Regions from separate parts of the Bradyrhizobium sp. Pha-3 genome, predicted to be linked through region 1. Evidence: predicted binding sites of a transcription regulator. Region 1 holds the regulator's gene; each other region holds the start of a gene.
The links. Region 1 encodes PhoB, which activates phosphate uptake and scavenging genes when phosphate is short. Its sites were predicted from a motif close to TGTCATNNANCTGTCAT; they were not measured.
Positions count from the first base shown of each region.

Region 2: ACE10X_RS19495 (DUF47 domain-containing protein) is a predicted target of PhoB. The motif match lies at 2,125-2,141, and genes of this name have one in related genera.
Region 3: ACE10X_RS00610 (alkaline phosphatase) is a predicted target of PhoB. The motif match lies at 2,652-2,668, and genes of this name have one in related genera.
Region 4: ACE10X_RS25000 (phospholipase C) is a predicted target of PhoB. The motif match lies at 1,922-1,938, and genes of this name have one in related genera.

Region 1 is NZ_CP170151.1:1,015,503-1,020,032, reverse strand. It holds gene ACE10X_RS04830 (aspartate aminotransferase family protein) at 1-744, opposite strand, end outside; gene ACE10X_RS04825 (GcrA family cell cycle regulator) at 1,233-1,745, shown strand; gene phoB (phosphate regulon transcriptional regulator PhoB) at 1,984-2,694, opposite strand; gene phoU (phosphate signaling complex protein PhoU) at 2,840-3,556, opposite strand; gene pstB (phosphate ABC transporter ATP-binding protein PstB) at 3,662-4,480, opposite strand; gene pstA (phosphate ABC transporter permease PstA) at 4,477-4,530, opposite strand, start outside.
Region 2 is NZ_CP170151.1:4,211,906-4,216,435, reverse strand. It holds gene sugE (quaternary ammonium compound efflux SMR transporter SugE) at 50-364, shown strand; gene ACE10X_RS19500 (inorganic phosphate transporter) at 423-1,427, opposite strand; gene ACE10X_RS19495 (DUF47 domain-containing protein) at 1,441-2,085, opposite strand; gene ACE10X_RS19490 (branched-chain amino acid ABC transporter permease) at 2,231-3,199, opposite strand; gene ACE10X_RS19485 (branched-chain amino acid ABC transporter permease) at 3,201-4,064, opposite strand; gene ACE10X_RS19480 (ABC transporter substrate-binding protein) at 4,129-4,530, opposite strand, start outside.
Region 3 is NZ_CP170151.1:126,232-130,761, reverse strand. It holds gene ACE10X_RS00625 (YkvA family protein) at 75-452, opposite strand; gene ACE10X_RS00620 (4a-hydroxytetrahydrobiopterin dehydratase) at 544-849, opposite strand; gene ACE10X_RS00615 (TAXI family TRAP transporter solute-binding subunit) at 1,061-2,464, shown strand; gene ACE10X_RS00610 (alkaline phosphatase) at 2,732-4,294, shown strand.
Region 4 is NZ_CP170151.1:5,300,805-5,305,334, forward strand. It holds gene ACE10X_RS24995 (cytochrome-c peroxidase) at 1-90, opposite strand, end outside; gene ACE10X_RS25000 (phospholipase C) at 200-1,903, opposite strand; gene ACE10X_RS25005 (alpha/beta fold hydrolase) at 2,326-3,210, opposite strand; gene hydA (dihydropyrimidinase) at 3,256-4,530, opposite strand, start outside.

The sequences.
Region 1 (4,530 bases):
CGCCTTGGCCAGCGACATCACGTCCGGCGTGACGCCGGTGCGCTTGTAGGCGAACAACTCGCCGGTGCGGCCCATGCCGGTCTGCACCTCGTCGAATGCCAGCAACAGGCCATGCTCGTCGCAGAGCGCGCGCAGTGCCTTGAAGAACGCCTGCGGCGCCGAGCGCACGCCGCCCTCGCCCTGCACCGGCTCGATCAGGATGCCGGCGGTGTGCGGGCCGATCACCTTCTTCACCGCCTCGATGTCGCCATGCGGCACCTGGTCGAAGCCGTCCATCGGCGGGCCGAAGCCCTCGAGATATTTCGCCGAGCCGGTCGCCGCCAGCGTGCCCAGCGTGCGGCCGTGGAAGGCGCCCTCGAAGGTGATGATGCGGTAGCGCTCGCCATGGCCCTTGGAGAAGTGATAGTGGCGGACCAGTTTGATCACGCCCTCCATCGCTTCCGCGCCGGAATTGCAGAAGAACACGAAGTCGGCAAAGCTCTGCTCGCACAGCCGCGCGGCAAGCACCTCGCCGTCCGGGCTCTTGAACAGGTTCGACATGTGCCAGAGCTTGGTCGCCTGTTCCTGCAGCGCCTTGACCAGATGCGGATGCGCATGCCCGAGTGCGTTGACCGCGACGCCCGAGGTGAAATCGAGATAGCGGTCGCCGTTGGTTGCGATCAGCCAGGCGCCCTCACCGCGCTCGAAGCCGAGATCGACCCTGGCGAAGACGGGGAGCAGATGCGACGTGGCAGCGTTGGTCATGGCGTTCACTGACGGTTTTTAAGCCGACAATTGCCGCTGCGCCTTGACGCCAGCGCAGCAACGGCCAGCTTCGGAAAACAAAACGGCCGCCTTTGCGGGCGGCACGTGGCGGGCATTCTATGCTGCGGTCAGTAAGTGTCAATCGCCACGAAGTGGCCTTCCTGCAATGCGAAACGAGCGCAATCCGGAGCATTCCGGTGCGGTGGAAAAGCCTCATCGCAATGCTTAACTGTGTGGGAACATGTGGACGCACGGCCGCGGACTCTTGCGCCAGAGTCACGCCATATTGTAGCGTTTGGCCTGTCGGGTACGACATCTCGTGCGGCAGTACTGGACCCTCTAAGTAGCCTTCGTATCGCGCGTAAACGTTCGGGCGCAAGACCGCGCCCGGCGAGGGCTAAGGGATTCTGGCCGCAGGGATATTTGTCCAGATTGGCTCGCAGCGCCGCTCCAATGATTGGCCGGCGCTACGCGAAGGGAAGAATGCGATGACTGTATTGACCTGGTCCGACGATCGCGTCGAGCAGCTGAAGAAGCTCTGGGAGTCCGGCCTGTCGGCCAGCCAGATCGCGGCGGAACTTGGCAATGTGACGCGAAACGCCGTGATCGGCAAAGTGCATCGGCTCGGCCTCTCTGGCCGCGCCAAGGCACCCTCCACGGCCGCGCCGCGGCAGCGCAAGGCCCGCCCCGCCCAGCACATGATGCGGGTGGCGCGCCCGGTCTCGCGCGGCAACACCGCGCTGGCGCACGCCTTCGAGGTCGAGATGGAGCCCGATCCGATCTCCTACGACAATGTGGTGCCGATGAGCCAGCGGCTGTCGCTGCTCGAGCTCAACGAGGCCACCTGTCACTGGCCGGTCGGCGATCCCTCGAGCCCGGAGTTCTTCTTCTGCGGCGGCAAGGCGCTCGCCGGCCTGCCCTATTGCGCGCATCACTCGCGCGTCGCCTACCAGCCCGCCGCCGATCGCCGCCGGCCTTCGGCGAAGCCGCAGATCAAGTGAGCACTCGGGAAACTACGGACGAACTCAAAAACAAATCCCCGCGAAAGCGGGGATTTTTTTGTGGCGCGTAGCCCGTTACATCACCGCCGTCGTCCCGGCGCAGGCCGGGACCCATACGCCGCGGCCGGCGCAATCGGCAAGCGGCCAGACGGCTTTCTAACAACACCCATTCGTGGTTATGGGTCCCGGCTCTCGCCGGGACGACGCCATGTTACGGCTTGCGATGGCCACACGCCCGTTACGGCTGCGGCTCGGCCTTGGCGAAGCGGTCGTCGAGCGCGTAGCCGGCGCCGCGCACGGTGCGGATCGGATCCTGCTCGCGGCCGGGATTGAGCAGCTTGCGCAGGCGGCCGATATGCACGTCGACGGTGCGTTCATCGATGTAGATGTCGCGGCCCCAGACACTGTCGAGCAGCTGCTCGCGGCTGAACACGCGGCCGGGATGCTCGAGGAAGAATTCAAGCAGGCGATACTCGGTCGGCCCGAGATCGATCGGGCGGCCCGAGCGCGCCACGCGGCGCTTCTCGCGGTCGAGTTCGATGTCGCCATAAGTCAGCACGGTCGCAAGCCGCTCGGGGCTCGCGCGGCGCAAGAGGCCCTTCACCCGCGCCAGCAGCTCCGGCACCGAGAACGGCTTGACGATGTAATCGTCGGCGCCGGTGGCAAGCCCGCGCACGCGCTCGCTTTCCTCGCCGCGCGCGGTCAGCATGATGATCGGAAGCTGCTTGGTCTCGGGCCGCGCCCGCAGGCGGCGGCACAGCTCGATGCCGGACAGGCCCGGCAGCATCCAGTCGAGCACCACGAGGTCGGGAACGCGCTCCTTCAGCCTCGTGTCGGCATCGTCGCCGCGCCCCACCGTCTCGACATCGTAGCCTTCCGCATCGAGGTTGTAGCGCAACAGCGTCGTCAGCGCTTCCTCGTCTTCGACTACCAGAATGCGTGCGCTCATCGGTTTAAGTTCTTTCTCTGTGGTGATCCGTTGCCCAGACGCAAACCGAAACGCTTACTTCCTTGAACATAGTTCCCGCGGAAACGATTTGTCGCGAGGATCGTCCAGTTTCACTCTTGCCGGTTCCGCGCTTGCCGATCATGCCTCAGTTGCCCGGCACCGCGGTGGCAAAAGTGGTCATGTCCCCCTTCGGGCGCTTGTCGGTGATCTGCTGGCCCTCGATCATGTAGAACACGGTCTCTGCGATATTGGTGGCGTGATCGCCGATCCGCTCGATGTTCTTGGCGCAGAACATCAGATGGATGCAGAACGAGATGTTGCGCGGATCTTCCATCATGTAGGTGAGCAGTTCGCGGAACAGCGAGGTGCAGATCGCATCGACCTCCTCGTCGCCCTTCCAGACGTTCATCGCCGCCGGCAGGTCGTGCGCGGCATAGGCGTCGAGCACCGACTTGACCTGCGACAGCACGAGGTCGGTCATGTGCTCGAGGCCGCGGATCAGCTTCAGCGGCTGGAAATCGCTCTCCAGCGCCGCGACGCGCTTGCCCATGTTCTTGGCGAGGTCGCCGATCCGCTCGAGGTCGGTGGCGACGCGCATCGCGCTGACGATCTCACGCAGGTCGATCGCCATCGGCTGGCGGCGCGCGATCGTCAGCACCGCGCGCTCTTCGATGTTGCGCTGCAGATTGTCGATCTCGATGTCGGCGGCGACCACGCGCTTGCCGAGCGCGACGTCGCGACGGATCAGCGCGTCGACCGACTCGGTAATCATCCGTTCGACCAGGCCGCCCATCTCGGCGACCAGGCGGGTCAACTCCTGCAGGTCGCTGTCGAATGCCTTGGCGGTATGTTCAGAAGCCATCGCTTGTCTCCCTCAACCATGATCCCGGGGATTATGGTTTCGTTTCCTGAATTTTAGCATGACCTGATTGGAAAACCGGTTTCCACCTTTTCGGATCATGCCCGGTCAACCGAACCGGCCGGTGATGTAGTCCTGGGTGCGCCGATCGCTCGGTGAGGTGAATATCTTGTTGGTGTCATCGAACTCGATCAGCTCGCCGAGATACATGAAGGCGGTCTTGTCGGAGACGCGCGCCGCCTGCTGCATGTTGTGGGTGACGATCGCGATCGTGTAGTCCTCGGAGAGCTCCTGGATCAGCTCCTCGACCTTGGCGGTCGAGATCGGGTCGAGCGCCGAGCACGGCTCGTCGAACAGGATCACCTCGGGGCGCACCGCCACGGTGCGTGCGATGCACAGGCGCTGCTGCTGGCCGCCGGAGAGCGACAGGCCGGAGGCGTTCAGCTTGTCCTTGACCTCGTTCCACAGCGCGCCGCCGCGCAGCGCCTTCTCGACCCGGTCGTCCATCTCGGACTTCGAGATCTTCTCGTAGAGGCGGATGCCGAAGGCGATGTTCTCGTAGATCGTCATCGGGAACGGCGTCGGCTTCTGGAACACCATGCCGACCCGCGCGCGCAGCAAGTTGAGGTCGAGCTTGGGGTCGAGAATGTTGGTCTGGTCCAGCATCAGCTGGCCGACCGCGCGCTGGCCCGGATAGAGGTCGTACATCCGGTTAAAGATGCGCAGCAGGGTCGACTTGCCGCAGCCGGACGGGCCGATGAACGCCGTGACGCGGTTGGTGCCGAGCGTCAGGTTGATGTTCTTCAGCGCGTGGTGCTCGCCGTAGTAGAAGTTGAGGTTGCGCACCGTGACTTTCGGCGGCGCTTCCGGCAGCGGAACCTGGGGAACGTGGCCCGCGGCAGTCGTGGAGACGGAAAGCTCGGTCATTTTGCGGCCCTTTCGGCACCAAGGATACGCGCGCCGATATTCAACGCGAG
Region 2 (4,530 bases), 3.2 Mb from region 1:
TCACCATACCATTCGCGGGGACGACCCTGCCTTATCTGGAGGGTTCGTGATGGCTTGGACCATTCTGTTCACCGCTGGCCTACTCGAGATCGGCTGGGCGATCGGGCTGAAATATACCGAAGGGTTCTCGCGGCTGGTGCCGTCGGTGCTGACGCTGGCGGCGATGGCCGGCAGCGTGATCCTGCTCGGCCTCGCGCTCAAGACGCTGCCGATTGGAACCGCCTATGCGGTCTGGACCGGGATCGGCGCGGTCGGCACCGCGGCGCTCGGCATCATCCTGCTCGGTGAACCCGCGACCGCGATGCGGCTGGCCAGCATCGGACTGATCGTTGCCGGCATCGTCGGGCTGAAGCTGGTCGGCTGATGACTTCCTTGGGACGCGTTTTCCTAACGCGAACCGGCTTCCACTTCGCTCGAAAACGCTACTTCAGAATCTGCACCGCCCAATAGCTCGCGGCTGCGACCGCAGCCGACGCCGGGATCGTGATCACCCAGGCGTAGACGATCGAGCTCGCCACATTCCAGCGCACGGCGGAGAGCCGCCGTGCCGCGCCGACGCCGACGATGGCGCCGGTGATGGTGTGCGTGGTCGATACGGGAACCCCGAGATAGGTCGCCATGAACAGCGTCGCGGCGCCGCCGGTTTCGGCGCAAAAACCCTGCATCGGCGTCAGCTTGGTGATCCGCAGCCCCATGGTGCGGACGATCCGCCAGCCGCCCATCAGCGTGCCCAGCGCCATCGCGCTCTGGCAGGCCAGCACCACCCAGAACGGAATCTCGAAGGTGTCGCCGAGATGGCCCTGCGAATAGAGCAGCACGGCGATGATGCCCATGGTCTTCTGCGCGTCGTTGCCGCCATGGCCGAGCGAATAGAGCGACGCCGAGGCGAATTGCAGGATGCGGAAGGCGCGATCGACCGCGAACGGCGTCGAGCGCACCGAGAGCCAGGACACGATCGCGACCAGCACCAGCGCCAGCAGGAAGCCGACCAGCGGCGACAGCACGATCGCGAGCAAGGTCTTGGAGAGCCCGCTCCACACCGCCGCCGAAATGCCCGCCTTCGCCATGCCGGCGCCGACCAGGCCGCCGATCAGCGCGTGCGAGCTCGACGACGGAATGCCCAGCGCCCAGGTGATCACGTTCCAGACGATCGCGCCGACCAATGCGGCGAAGATCACGGTCGCATCCACCACCGACGGCTCGATGATCCCGGTGCCGATGGTATTGGCAACGTGCAGGCCGAACACCAGGAACGCGACGAAGTTGAAGAACGCCGCCCAGAATACCGCGTATTGCGGCCGCAGCACGCGGGTCGAGACGATGGTCGCGATCGAGTTCGCGGCATCGTGCAGGCCGTTCAGGAAGTCGAACAGCAGCGCGACCGCGATCAGGATGGTCAGAATCGGAAGACCCAGCGTGGCGTCCACGTGATGCCCCGCTCTACACTTGCTCGATCACGATCGAGTTGATCTCGTTGGCGACGTCGTCGAAGCGGTCGGCCACTTTCTCGAGGTGATCGTAGATCTCCGCGCCGACGATGAAGTCCATCGTATTGGCGTCGCGGTGCTTCAGGAATAGTTCCTTGAGCCCGATGTCATGGAGATCGTCGACCCGGCCCTCGAGCTTGGTCAGCTCCTCGGTGATCTGGGTCAGCATCGAGACGTTGTGGCCGATCGCCTGCAACAGGGGCAGCGCGCGGACCACCAGGTTGGCGCATTCGACGATCAGCGTGCCGATCTCGCGCATCGGCGGCTCGAACTCGCGCACCTCGAACAGCATGACCGCCTTTGCGGTCGCCTGCATCTGGTCGACCGCGTCATCCATCGAGGTGATCAGGTTCTTGATATCGCCGCGATCGAACGGGGTGATGAAGGTGCGGCGAACCGCGGTCAGGACCTCGCGGGTGACGCTATCGGCGTCGTTCTCGAACTGATTGACGCGCTGGCAGAAGACGGGTGTCTCCTCCCCGCCCTTCAGCATGTCCTGCAGCGCCAACGAGCACTGCACGGAGGTCTGGGCGTGGCGGGCGAACAGGTCGAAAAAGCGCTCTTCCTTGGGCAGGAAAGCGCGAAACCACCGCAGCATGTCTCAGTTCCATCGTTCCGGGACAGCCCTTTTAGCGACTGTCACAGAACTGTCATAGAGCATCTGGCGGGGAAAGCACCGGGATCGACCGCCCAAACGGGCGGTCGTCCACCGCTATGTCGGCCGGAAATCGCCGGGACCTGCCCTACAGCGACCGCCGCAACAGGTGGGCCAGCTCACCGACCAGGCCGCGCCGGAACAGCAGCACGCAGGCCACGAAGATCACGCCCTGGATCACCGTCACCCACTGGCCGAAGCCGGCGAGATATTGCTGCATGGCGATGATCACGAAGGCGCCGACCACGGGGCCGAAGATGGTGCCGAGACCGCCGACCAGCGTCATCAGCACGATTTCACCGGACATCGACCAGTGCACGTCGGTGAGCGAGGCATTCTGCGCCACGAACACCTTCAGCGAGCCGGCAAAGCCCGCCAGCGTGCCCGACAGGATGTAGGCCAGCATCTTGTACTGGTCGGTCTTGTAGCCGAGCGAGATCGCACGCGGCTCGTTCTCGCGGATCGACTTCAGCACCTCGCCGAACGGCGAGTTGATGGTGCGGTAGATCAGCAGGAAACCGGCGAGGAAGCCGACCAGCACGACGTAATAGAGCACCATCGGCTTCGAGAGGTCGAAGATGCCGAGCAGGCGGCCCTGCGGGATGCCCTGGATGCCGTCCTCACCGTGGGTGAACGGCGCCTGCAGGTAGATGAAGTAGAGCAGCTGCGACAGCGCCAGCGTGATCATCGAGAAATAGATGCCCTGGCGGCGGATCGAGATGAAGCCGGTGACCAGGCCGAGCAAGGCCGCGGCCGCGGTGCCGACCAGGATGCCGAGCTCCGGCGACAGCCCCCACACCTTCAGCGCATGCGCCGAGACGTAGCCGGCGGTGCCGAGGAACATCGCGTGGCCGAACGACAGCAGGCCGCCATAGCCGATCAGGAGGTTGAAGGCGCAGGCGAGCAGCGCGAAGCACAGCGCCTGCATGACGAAGAACGGATAGATCCCCGTCCACGGCACGATCGCCAGCAGCAGCGCCATCGCGGCGAATACGATCATCTCGTCGCGCATCGCGCGCGGCGTGATCGGAAGTGTATCGTCGGTCAATGCTGACATATCAAGCCGCCCGTCCCGTCAGTCCCGTTGGCTTCACCAGCAACACCACCACCATCAGGACAAACACCACGGTGTTGGAGGCCTCGGGATAAAAATACTTGGTCAGTCCCTCGATCACGCCGAGCGCGAAGCCGGTGATGATCGAGCCCATGATCGAGCCCATGCCGCCGATCACGACCACCGCGAACACCACGATGATGAGATCGGCGCCCATCAGCGGGCGGACCTGGTTGATCGGCGCCGACAGCACGCCGGCGAGCGCGGCAAGACCGACGCCGAGCCCGTAGGTCAGCGTGATCATGCGCGGCACGTTGATGCCGAATGCGCGCACCAGCGTCGGGTTCTCGGTTGCGGCGCGCAGGTAGGCGCCGAGCTGCGTCTTCTCGATCAGAAACCAGGTGGCAAGGCACACCACGAGCGAGAAGATGACGACCCAGCCGCGATAGATCGGCAGGAACATGAAGCCGAGATTGACGCCGCCCTTGAGCTGATCCGGGATCGAGTAAGGCAGGCCCGAGGAGCCGAAATAGTTCTGGAACACGCCCTGCACGATCAGCGCGATGCCGAAGGTCAGCAGCAGTCCGTAGAGATGGTCGAGGCCGGTCAGCCATTGCAGCATGGTCCGCTCAAGGATCATGCCGAAGATGCCGACCACGACGGGTGCGATGATCAGCGCCCACCAGTAATTGATGCCGCCCAGGTTGAGCAGGAAATACGCCACGAAGGCGCCCATCATGTAGAGCGCGCCATGCGCGAAATTGATGATGTTGAGCATGCCGAAGATGACGGCGAGCCCCAGACTGAGCAGCGCGTAGAACGAGCCGTTGATCAGTCCCACCAGAAGCTGTGCGTAGAGAGCCTGCATCGAATGAGCTTTCGCTAGATAGATGAAGCCCGCCGGCCACGCGCATGGCCGGCGGGCATGATCGTCACTTCTTCAGAAGCGCGCAGGTGCTCTTGTCGAGCGGCGTGAAGGCCTGGTTGCCCGGCACGGTGCCGACCAGCTTGTAGAAGTCCCACGGTCCCTTGGACTCCGAGGGCTTCTTCACCTCGAACAGATAGGCGTCGTGGGTGACGCGGCCGTTGGCCTCGACCTCGCCCTTGCCGAACAGCGGATCGTCGGTCGGGATCGTCTTCATCTTCGCGACCACCTTGGCGCCGTCATGCGGATTGCCGCCGAGCGTTTCCAGCGCCTTGAAGTAATGGATGAGGCCCGCATAGACGCCGGCCTGCACCATGGTCGGCGGCGCGCTGTTCTTCATCCGCTCCGAGAAGCGCTTGGAGAAGGCCCGGGTCTTGTCGTTGAGGTCCCAGTAGAACGTCTCGGTGAA
Region 3 (4,530 bases), 890 kb from region 1:
TGTCTGCGGCTTGACCCCCATCCCGACCTTCCCCCTTTCAGGGGGAAGGAGAAGAGCCGCCACTTACTCCACGCTCACTCCTCCTCCGGCACCCCGCGCTTCAGCGCGGCGCGGGCGGCATCGCGATGCTCGGGCGTGATGTGGCTTGCCACAATGCGGAGCGCTGTTGCGAGCACCGCGGCGTCATCGGTGAAGCCGAGGATCGGCAACATGTCGGGCACGAAATCGAACGGCAGGATGAAATAGGCGATCGCCCCGAGCAGCGCCGCCTGCACATGGCGCGGCGTCTGCCGGTCGAACGCGCAGTAATAGGCAGCCAACAGGTCCTCCGCGAAGGGCAGGCTCGCCACCACCTTCTTGAACTTGATCCAGAAACGGCGGCGCACGCTTTCAGGGTCCTGCGCCAGCCGATCGGCAGGCCCAAATCCCACACCGTGTTCGCTCGATGTCATCGCAAGGTTCCTCGACGCCGCGCCAGTTCGGCGGCGGACGATGCGAATCTGGGGATATCGGCGGACCCGCGCAAGGTTGCGCGCGCCGGGCTCAACTGACCCCAAGCTGCCTTGCGATCGCGTTCATGGCCTTGGCGAGGTCGATGTCGCGCTTGGTCACCCCGCCGACATCGTGGGTCGACAGCACCACCTCGACCGTCTTGTAGACGTTTTTCCACTCGGGGTGATGGTCGCTCTTCTCGGCGACCAGGGCGGCGCGGGCCATGAACCCGAAGGCCTCGTTGAAGTCCTTGAACACGAAGGTCTTGGCGATCGCCTCGCGGCCGGACGTTTCCGACCAGCCGGCCAGTTCCCAAAGGGCGGCCTTCCTTGCCTCCGCTGACAGCCGTTCGACCATGGTAACCTCCCGTTTAACGCCGACTTTAGCCTAACAACCGGCCTCCGGGATGGGATCCACGCCCAAATTAAGGCCGAAATCGCGTCCTATCGCCGCTGGTAACCATGACGGAGTTGTAACATCTGTCCATTCAGTAATTTGCTACACATAGGGAATGTATGCGCGTTGGTAGTTTTGCGAGATTGAGCCCCGACGATTGTTTGCGAGATCGATGACAGACGGCTCCGCCAGCATGTCGCCCAAGCCGCTGCGTTCGGCAAAGCGGCGGCTGATGTTCGTTTTGATCGCGGGCGCGCTGGCCATCATCGGCACGTTGCTGGCGGGCTATTATTTCGCCGTGCGTCCGGTGACGCTGCGGATCGCGGTCGGTCCCGCCAACAGCGATGACCTCAAGGTCGTGCAGGCGCTGGCGCAGGCCTTCAACAACCAGCAGCAAACCCAGGTCAAGCTGAGGCCGGTGCAGACCGAGGGCGCCACCGCCAGCGCGCAGACGCTGGCCGACGGCAAGGCCGATCTCGCCATCATCCGCGGTGACCTCGAAGTGCCGAAGAATGCCCAGGCGGTCGCGACCCTACGCAAGAATGTCGTGGTGATGTGGGTTCCGCCCGCCAAGGGCAAGGTTCGGAAATCCGCGCGGATCACCAAGATCGCGCAGCTTGCCGGCCGCAAGATCGGCGTCGTCGGCCGCACCCCGGCCAATGTCAATTTGCTGAAGCTGATCCTGACGCAATACGGCGTCGACCCGATGAAGGTCGAGATCGTGCAATTCCCGGCCAATGAGGCGGCGGAAGCGATCAAGAGCCTCAAGGCCGACGCCTATCTCGCCGTCGGTCCGGCCAACAGCAAGATCACGATCGACGCGATCACGGCATCGGTCCGCGACGGCGGCGAGCCGAGTTTCCTTGCGATCGACGCCTCGGAGGCAATCGCGCAGAACCATCCGGCCTATGAGGCCGCGGAAATCCCCGCCGGCTCGCTCGGCTCCGCCGACCGGCCCGACGATGAGGTGAAGACGATCAGCTTCTCGCACCACATCGTTGCGCGAAAGGGCCTGTCGGACTCGACGGTCGCGGCATTCACGCGGCAATTGTTCGCGATCCGGCAGTCGCTCAAGACCGATTTCCCGCTCGCCGCCAAGATCGAGACGCCGGACACCGACAAGGATGCCACCATTCCGGTGCATCCGGGCGCCGCCGCCTTTGTCGACGGCGAGGAAAAAACCTTCCTCGACCGCTACAGCGACTACATCTGGTGGAGCCTGATGGCGTTCTCGGCGATGGGCTCGGCCGGTGCGTGGTTCGCCGGCTATCTCAAGCAGGACGAGCGCAACACCAACACCTCGCAGCGCGAACGCCTGCTGGAGATGCTGAAGGCCGCACGGCAAAGCGATTCAATCGAGGAACTCGACCAGATGCAGGCGGAGGCCGACGACATCCTGCGCCACACGCTGGACTGTTTCGAGCACGGCGCGATCGAGGAAGGCACGCTGACCGCGTTCAACATCGCGCTCGAGCAGCTTCATAACGCCGTCGCCGACCGCAAGGCGCTGCTGTTCAGCATGCCGCAGAATTTGCAACGGACTGCCACGCAGTTCAGGGCGGCGGGCACGGCGTAGAATCGCCGCTACTCTATCCGCGAGGTGCCTTCGCCTCTCCCGCTTGGGGGGGAGGCCGCATCGCAGATGCAATGCGGGTGGGGGCTCTCTCCGCGACAGGATTCGTGGAGAGACCCCCTCCCCACCCTCCCCCGCAAGCGGGAGAGGGAGCCTGACAGACGTGCCCACCTCACGCGACGCCCACCGCTGTAATCTCTCCGTCATGGAATTTTTCTAGGTCTTGGCGCGCCTGCGGCGCATTGTCGCTGTGACCTGAGGAGGCTCCCCATGACGATCCGGTTCTCGCGAAATCTCACCCGCCGACGCTTTCTCTCCACGGCGGCTGCGGCCGGCGCCGGCGTGATCGCGATGCCCTATCTGTCGCGGGCCGCCGACCGCCCGGTGATCACCCACGGCGTGCAGTCCGGCGATGTCGGCGTCGACGGCGGCGTGGTGTGGGCGCGTGCCGACCGGCCGTCGCAGATGATGGTCGAGGTCGCGACCACCGAATCCTTCAAGGACGCCCATACGCTGCCGCCGATCACGGCGCTGCCAGAGAGCGACTTCACCGCCAAGATGCTGCTGGAGAACCTGCCCTCCGGCCAGGACATCTTCTACCGCGTCCGCTTCCGCGACCTTGCCCATATCGACATCGTCGGCGAGCCGGTGGTCGGCCGCTTCCGCACCGCTCCGAGCGATCGCCGCGACGTCTCGTTCGTCTGGGGCGGCGACGTCGCCGGCCAGGGCTGGGGCATCAATCCCGACGACGGCGGCATGATCACCTTCGCCGCGATGAAGAAGCACGCTCCGGATTTCCTTCTGCACTCCGGCGACACGATCTACGCCGACGGCGTGATCCCCTCCGAGGTGAAGCTTCGCGACGGCAAGATCTGGAAGAACGTCACGATTCCCGAGAAGGCCAAGGTCGCCGAGACGCTCGACGAATACCGGGCCGCCCACAAGTATAACTTCCTCGACAACAACGTTCGCGCCTTCAATGCCGAGGTGCCGATCTTTGTGCAGTGGGACGATCACGAGGTGACCAACAATTGGTCGCTGTCGAAACAGCTGCCGGCGGCCTACAAGGAGCGCGACATCACCGTGCTCGCGGCGCGCGCTGCAAAGGCCTTCCACGAGATGTATCCGATGCGCGAGAGCATCGTCGAGCCTGGGCGCGTCTATCGCACGCTGAGCTACGGTCCGCATCTCGACGTCTTCATGCTCGACGAGCGCAGCTATCGCGGCCCCAACGGCCCGAACCTGCAGGAGCAGTACGGCCCCGACGCCTATTTCATCGGCCCGGACCAGATGGCCTGGCTGAAGCGCGCGCTGCTCAACTCGCGCGCCACCTGGAAGGTGATCGCCTCCGACATGCCGCTTTCTCTGATCGTCTATGACGATGCGGCCAACAAGAAGGGCTCGGAAGCCTTTGCGCAGGGCGATGGTCCGGCGCGCGGCCGCGAGCTCGAGATCGCCGATATTCTGCGCTTCATCAAGACCGCGGGAGTCGTCAACACGGTGTGGCTGACCGCCGACGTGCATTACGCCGCAGCGCACTACTACAACCCGAACAAGGCCCAGTTCCAGGAGTTCGATCCGTTCTGGGAATTCGTCTCCGGCCCGCTGCATGCCGGCACGTTCGGTCCGAACGAGCTCGACAACACCTTCGGCCCCGAGGTGAAGTTCATCAAGGCGCCGGGCGAGGCCAACCAGAACCTGCCGCCGTCGGCCGGCATGCAGTTCTTCGGCCACGTCAAGATTGACGGCAAGAGCGGCCAGATGACGGTGAGCCTGCGCGACCGCGTCGACGCCGAGCTGTGGGCGATCACGCTCGATCCGAAGCCAGTCTAGTGTCCCGAATCCGAAGTTCGCATCATTCGCCGCACCTTCGGGACGAACTTCGGATTCGATAAGGACACTAGCAAACTTATGATTCTAGTGTGCTTTATGAATGCGAAGTTCGTGAAGGTGGTTGCCACGAAATCGCACGAACTTCGCATTCAGCACACTAGCGCGCGACGCGATTGGGTTGAGATAACGCCGCGAGCGAACTGCGTTCCCTCTCCCGCTTGCGGGGAGGGCTGGGG
Region 4 (4,530 bases), 4.3 Mb from region 1:
CCCCGGAAGTCCCTGCGTCTCGGCGGCCGCAACAGTGCCGGCCATGCACAGCAGGCCGGCGCCGAGAAGCCACAAGGTGCGGCCGTTCATGTCATATCCAGTGTCGTTAAGCGTTTTCGCGCGAACTGGAGACCAGTTCGCGCGAGCAGAACGCGTCAGGGCGGAGCTTCGGTTCTGATTGGATCAGAACCGAAGGGCGTTAGTGGTGATGGTGATCATCCGGCGGGCTGACGATGACCGTGCCGGCGGTCGGATCGAGGAACAGCGTGTCCTGCCGGTACTCGTGGTCCTGGCCGTGGCCGCGCTCGAAGTCGAACATGTCAGCGATCGATTCGACGCTGTCGTCGAACGCGCCGCCGCCAAGACGCTGGCCGTGCAGCCAGTTGTCCTCGATGAAGCGCACCACGGACGCCTGCGAGATGCGGGTGTGGCTGACGTAGTTGCGCTTGGCGAAGGGCGAGATCACCAGGAACGGGACGCGCGTGCCGGGACCGCAGCGGCCGTTCACCGGCTGGCCGTTGAGGCCGTTCGGCTGCGTCTGCTTGCCGATACCGCGGCCGCACCGGCCGGGGCCGTTGACCTGGTCGGCGGTCGGATCATACGAGGCGCTGATCGGCGCAAGGTACTGGTGGTCGTACCAGCCGTCGGAGTCGTCATAGGTGATGATGACGGCGGTCTCGCCCCATTCCTTCTGCTTCTGCAGGAAGTTGATCAGCTCGACATTGCCGGCCTGCTCGTCGAGCGGATCGGAGTTGCCGGGATGGCCGTCCTGATAGGCCGGCATCTTGATGTAGGAGACGGCCGGGAAGTTGCCGGCCTTCACCGAAGCGTAGAAGTCCTCGAGATCGTAGGCGTGATTGGCCGGATCGAGCGTCTTGCTGCCGGGCACATAGGTGTGTCCGACCGCATTCACCGAGCTCGGCCGCGCATGGGTCGGATTGGCCGTCGACTTGTAGTATTGGAACCAGGCGTGGTGCGGGATGTAGTCCACGACGGTGCCGTTGACGTTGCTCGAGAACGTGCTGCGGCCGCAGTAGGTGGTGCCGTTGCTGTTCTTGAGCGTCAGGTCGAAGCCGCCCATGAAGCTGCCCCAGCTGATCTGCTCGGCATTGAGCAGGTCGCCGATGTTCTTGCTGGTCATCAGGACCTGGCTGGTCGTGCTCGAGCAGGCATCGTAGGCAGGGTCGGTATCACCGATCAGCGTCAGACCACCCTTGCCGTCGGCGATCGACGATGACGAGCCGACGATGTTCTGCGCACCGTTGGTCTGGCCGGCAACCACTTCGAGCGCGCCGGGCGTCGACGGACCAAAGGTGTCGGTCCAGTTGTTGTCGCTCATCGCGAAGTTCTGGGCGTAATTCCAGAACGCGGTGACGGTGTTGCCGTCGAAATAGCCCATCACCTGCCCGTTGGTGCCGAAGGCGCCGACACCGCCGGCGGTGCCGCGACCGGTGAATTTCGGAAACAGGTCTTCCTTGCCGTTGTCGACCGCCTGCTGCTCGGGCGTATAGGCGTGGTTCTGCGACTTGGTGTTGGCCTGGGTGCGGTCGAGGCGGAACGGATTGGTCGCGCCAGTGCCGTTCGCCGGGTTGGTGTTCGGGTTGTTGGTCAACAGATTGGCGCTGGCGAGGTTGTTGACCTTCGGCGTATGCGGCTTCGCCGTGAACGGGATCGAGCCGGTCGGGTTGGTCGCAACCGGGTAAGTTGCGAAGTAGTGATCGAACGAGCGGTTCTCGTTGAAAATGACGACGAGATGCTTGATCGGCGTTTGGGTGTGGGTGTCGTGCGGATGATGATCGTGGCCGTTATTGCCTTTGTTGTCGTCCTGAGCGGCGGCGCTGCACATCACCGCAGCGGCAGCAACCAGACAGACTCCGACCGTCGAAAGAAATTTGGCTTTCACCGTAGTGCCCCTCTTATTTTTAAGGATTTATGACGTCGACCTGCGACAAGTTATCCACCACCGATGACAGCGCTGTGTCGGTCGAATGAATGCGACGAACGATGATGCGCGCTCATGTCCGCATCGGTTGCAGCAGATATCGGGGGCCCAATCTTTGCGCGCATAGCGGACGTCACGCCTCTGACGCGAGCGGCTATCCGTAGACGCGGCTTCGGTCAGAAGACATGGAATTGAAGGGATCGCGTTGAAGATGACGGCGGCAGTCAGCAATCATGTGAACAAATCATGCGCCGCCGGCAATCGCGGCTGCTCACGCCCAAAATAAATCCGCGCCCTCCGGGGATGTGTCCCCAAAAGCGCGGATCTTTTGGTCTGGTGGCAGATGAAGGCCGCGAGTCAGCTCGGCGCGACGGTGAACGAGGCTAATCCTTCATCCCCGTAATCGAAGCACTGACCGCCCGCGGATCGCGCTGCGGCCAACGGCCGCTCTCGACCTGCGCCAGAAAATCGCCGACGATCCGGTTGTATTCGTCGGGCTCCTCGATGTTGATGGCGTGGCCGCAGTTCGGCATCACCGCGAGCGCGGCCGACGGGATGCTCTGCTTCATCAGGATGCCCGGCAGCAGGCATGGCCAATCCTCATCGCCGGTGATGATCAGCGTCGGCACATTGATGCGCTTCATCTCGTCGACCAGCGTGTAGAGCGAGGGACGCTCCTTCTGCACGCCCTGCTGGGTGTTGGCCGATCCCACCGCCGAATGCTCGGCCAGCATGGTCTTGAACTCGGCGTGGCCGCGCGGGTCCTTGTTCTCGTACTGCACGCGCGTCGGCCCGTAGGCGTAGCGCTCGGCGAAGGCCGGCATGCCCTCCTTGCGGATCATGCCCGCGATCACGTCGGCCTCGGCGCGAAACGTCTCGCGCTTGTCGAGCTCGGCGCCGTAGCCGCAGCCGCCGATGCATAGCGACAGCGCCCGATCAGGGTGACGCAATCCGAAATGCAGCGTCGCAAAGCCGCCCATCGACAGACCAACGATATGCGCCTTCGGCGCGCCGATGTGATCGAGCACCGCCAGGATATCGTCGGCGGCGCGCGCTTGCGAATAGGACAAGACCTGCTCCGGCACATCGGACGGTGGAAAGCCGCGCGCATTGTAGGCGATGGTTCGGAAGCGCTTGCCGAAGTGCCGCATCTGCGGCTCGTAGCTGCGCAGGTCGCCGGCGAACTCGTGAACCAGGATCACCGGATGCCCCGATCCGGTCTCCTCGAAATAAAGCCGCACTCCGTCGTCTGTCACAGCATAGGGCATGTTGATCTCCTGCCTTCTCTCTTTGCTTGTTACGGGATGGTCGCGTTACGGAATGGTCGCGGCCTTCGGCGGCTTGGCGCGCGGCAGATAGGTGCCGTGGTCCTTGCCGCCGACGAGCGTACCGTTATCGACGACGACCTTGCCGCGCACCATGGTCAGCACCGGCCAGCCCGTGACCTCGAGCCCTTCATAGGGCGTGTAGTCCGCGCCGTCGTGGATCAGCTCGTGGCGGATCGTCACCTTGCGCTTCGGGTCCCACAGCGCGATGTCGGCATCCGAGCCGACCGCGATGGTGCCCTTGCGCGGATAGAGGCCGTAGATTTTGGCGTGGTTGGTGGCGCTGAAGGCGACAAAACTGTTGAGGTCGATCCGCCCCTTCACCACGCCTTCGGAAAACAGGATCGGCAGCCGCGTCGCCACACCCGGGATTCCGTTCGGCACCCAGCGGAAGCTGGTGCGCCCCTTCGGCGCAAGCTTGCCTTGCGGGTCGTCGTAACGGAACGGACAATGGTCCGACGAGAACACCGAGAACACCTTCTGCTGCAGCCCTTCCCAGCAGGCCTGCTGGCTGGCGACGTCGCGCGGCGGCGGCGAGCAGACGTATTTTGCGCCTTCCATGTTGAGCTGATCGAGATCCTGTTCGGTCAGCATGAGATATTGCGGACAGGTCTCGCCCATCACCCGCAAGCCCCGCTGCTGCGCGCGCCGGATTTCGTCCATCGCCTCGCGGTTCGAGACATGCACGATCATGATCGGCACGTCGACGAGCTCGGACAGCGAGATCGCGCGATGGGTGGCCTCGCGCTCGACCGGGATCGGCCGCGAGGTCGCATGGAAGCGCGGCGCGGTGTTGCCGGCGCGCTCCAGCCGGTCGGTTAGGAAGCGGATGGCGTCGAAATTCTCCGCATGCACCATCAGCATGGCGCCGGTCTCGCGCGCAACCGACATGGTTTCGAGCAGCTCGCGGTCCGAGAGCGCGAGGCCCTCGTAGGTCATGAAGACCTTGAGCGAGGTGTAGCCGTCCTCGACCAGCGCCGGCAGTTCCTGGCCCAGCACATGCTCGGTCGGATCGGTGAGGATGAGATGGAAGGCGACGTCGACATGGCACTCGCCTTCGGCCAGCGAATGGTAATGCTTCAACGCCTCGCGCAGCGTCTGGCCCTTCTCCTGCAGGCAGAACGGCAGCACGGTGGTGTTGCCGCCGAACGCCGCCGAGCGCGTGCCGCTGGCAAAACCGTCGGCCATCACGATGCCGTCGCCGGACGGCTGGGCGAAGTGGACGTGGCTATCTATGCCGCCCGGCAGCACGAGGCGGCCGGT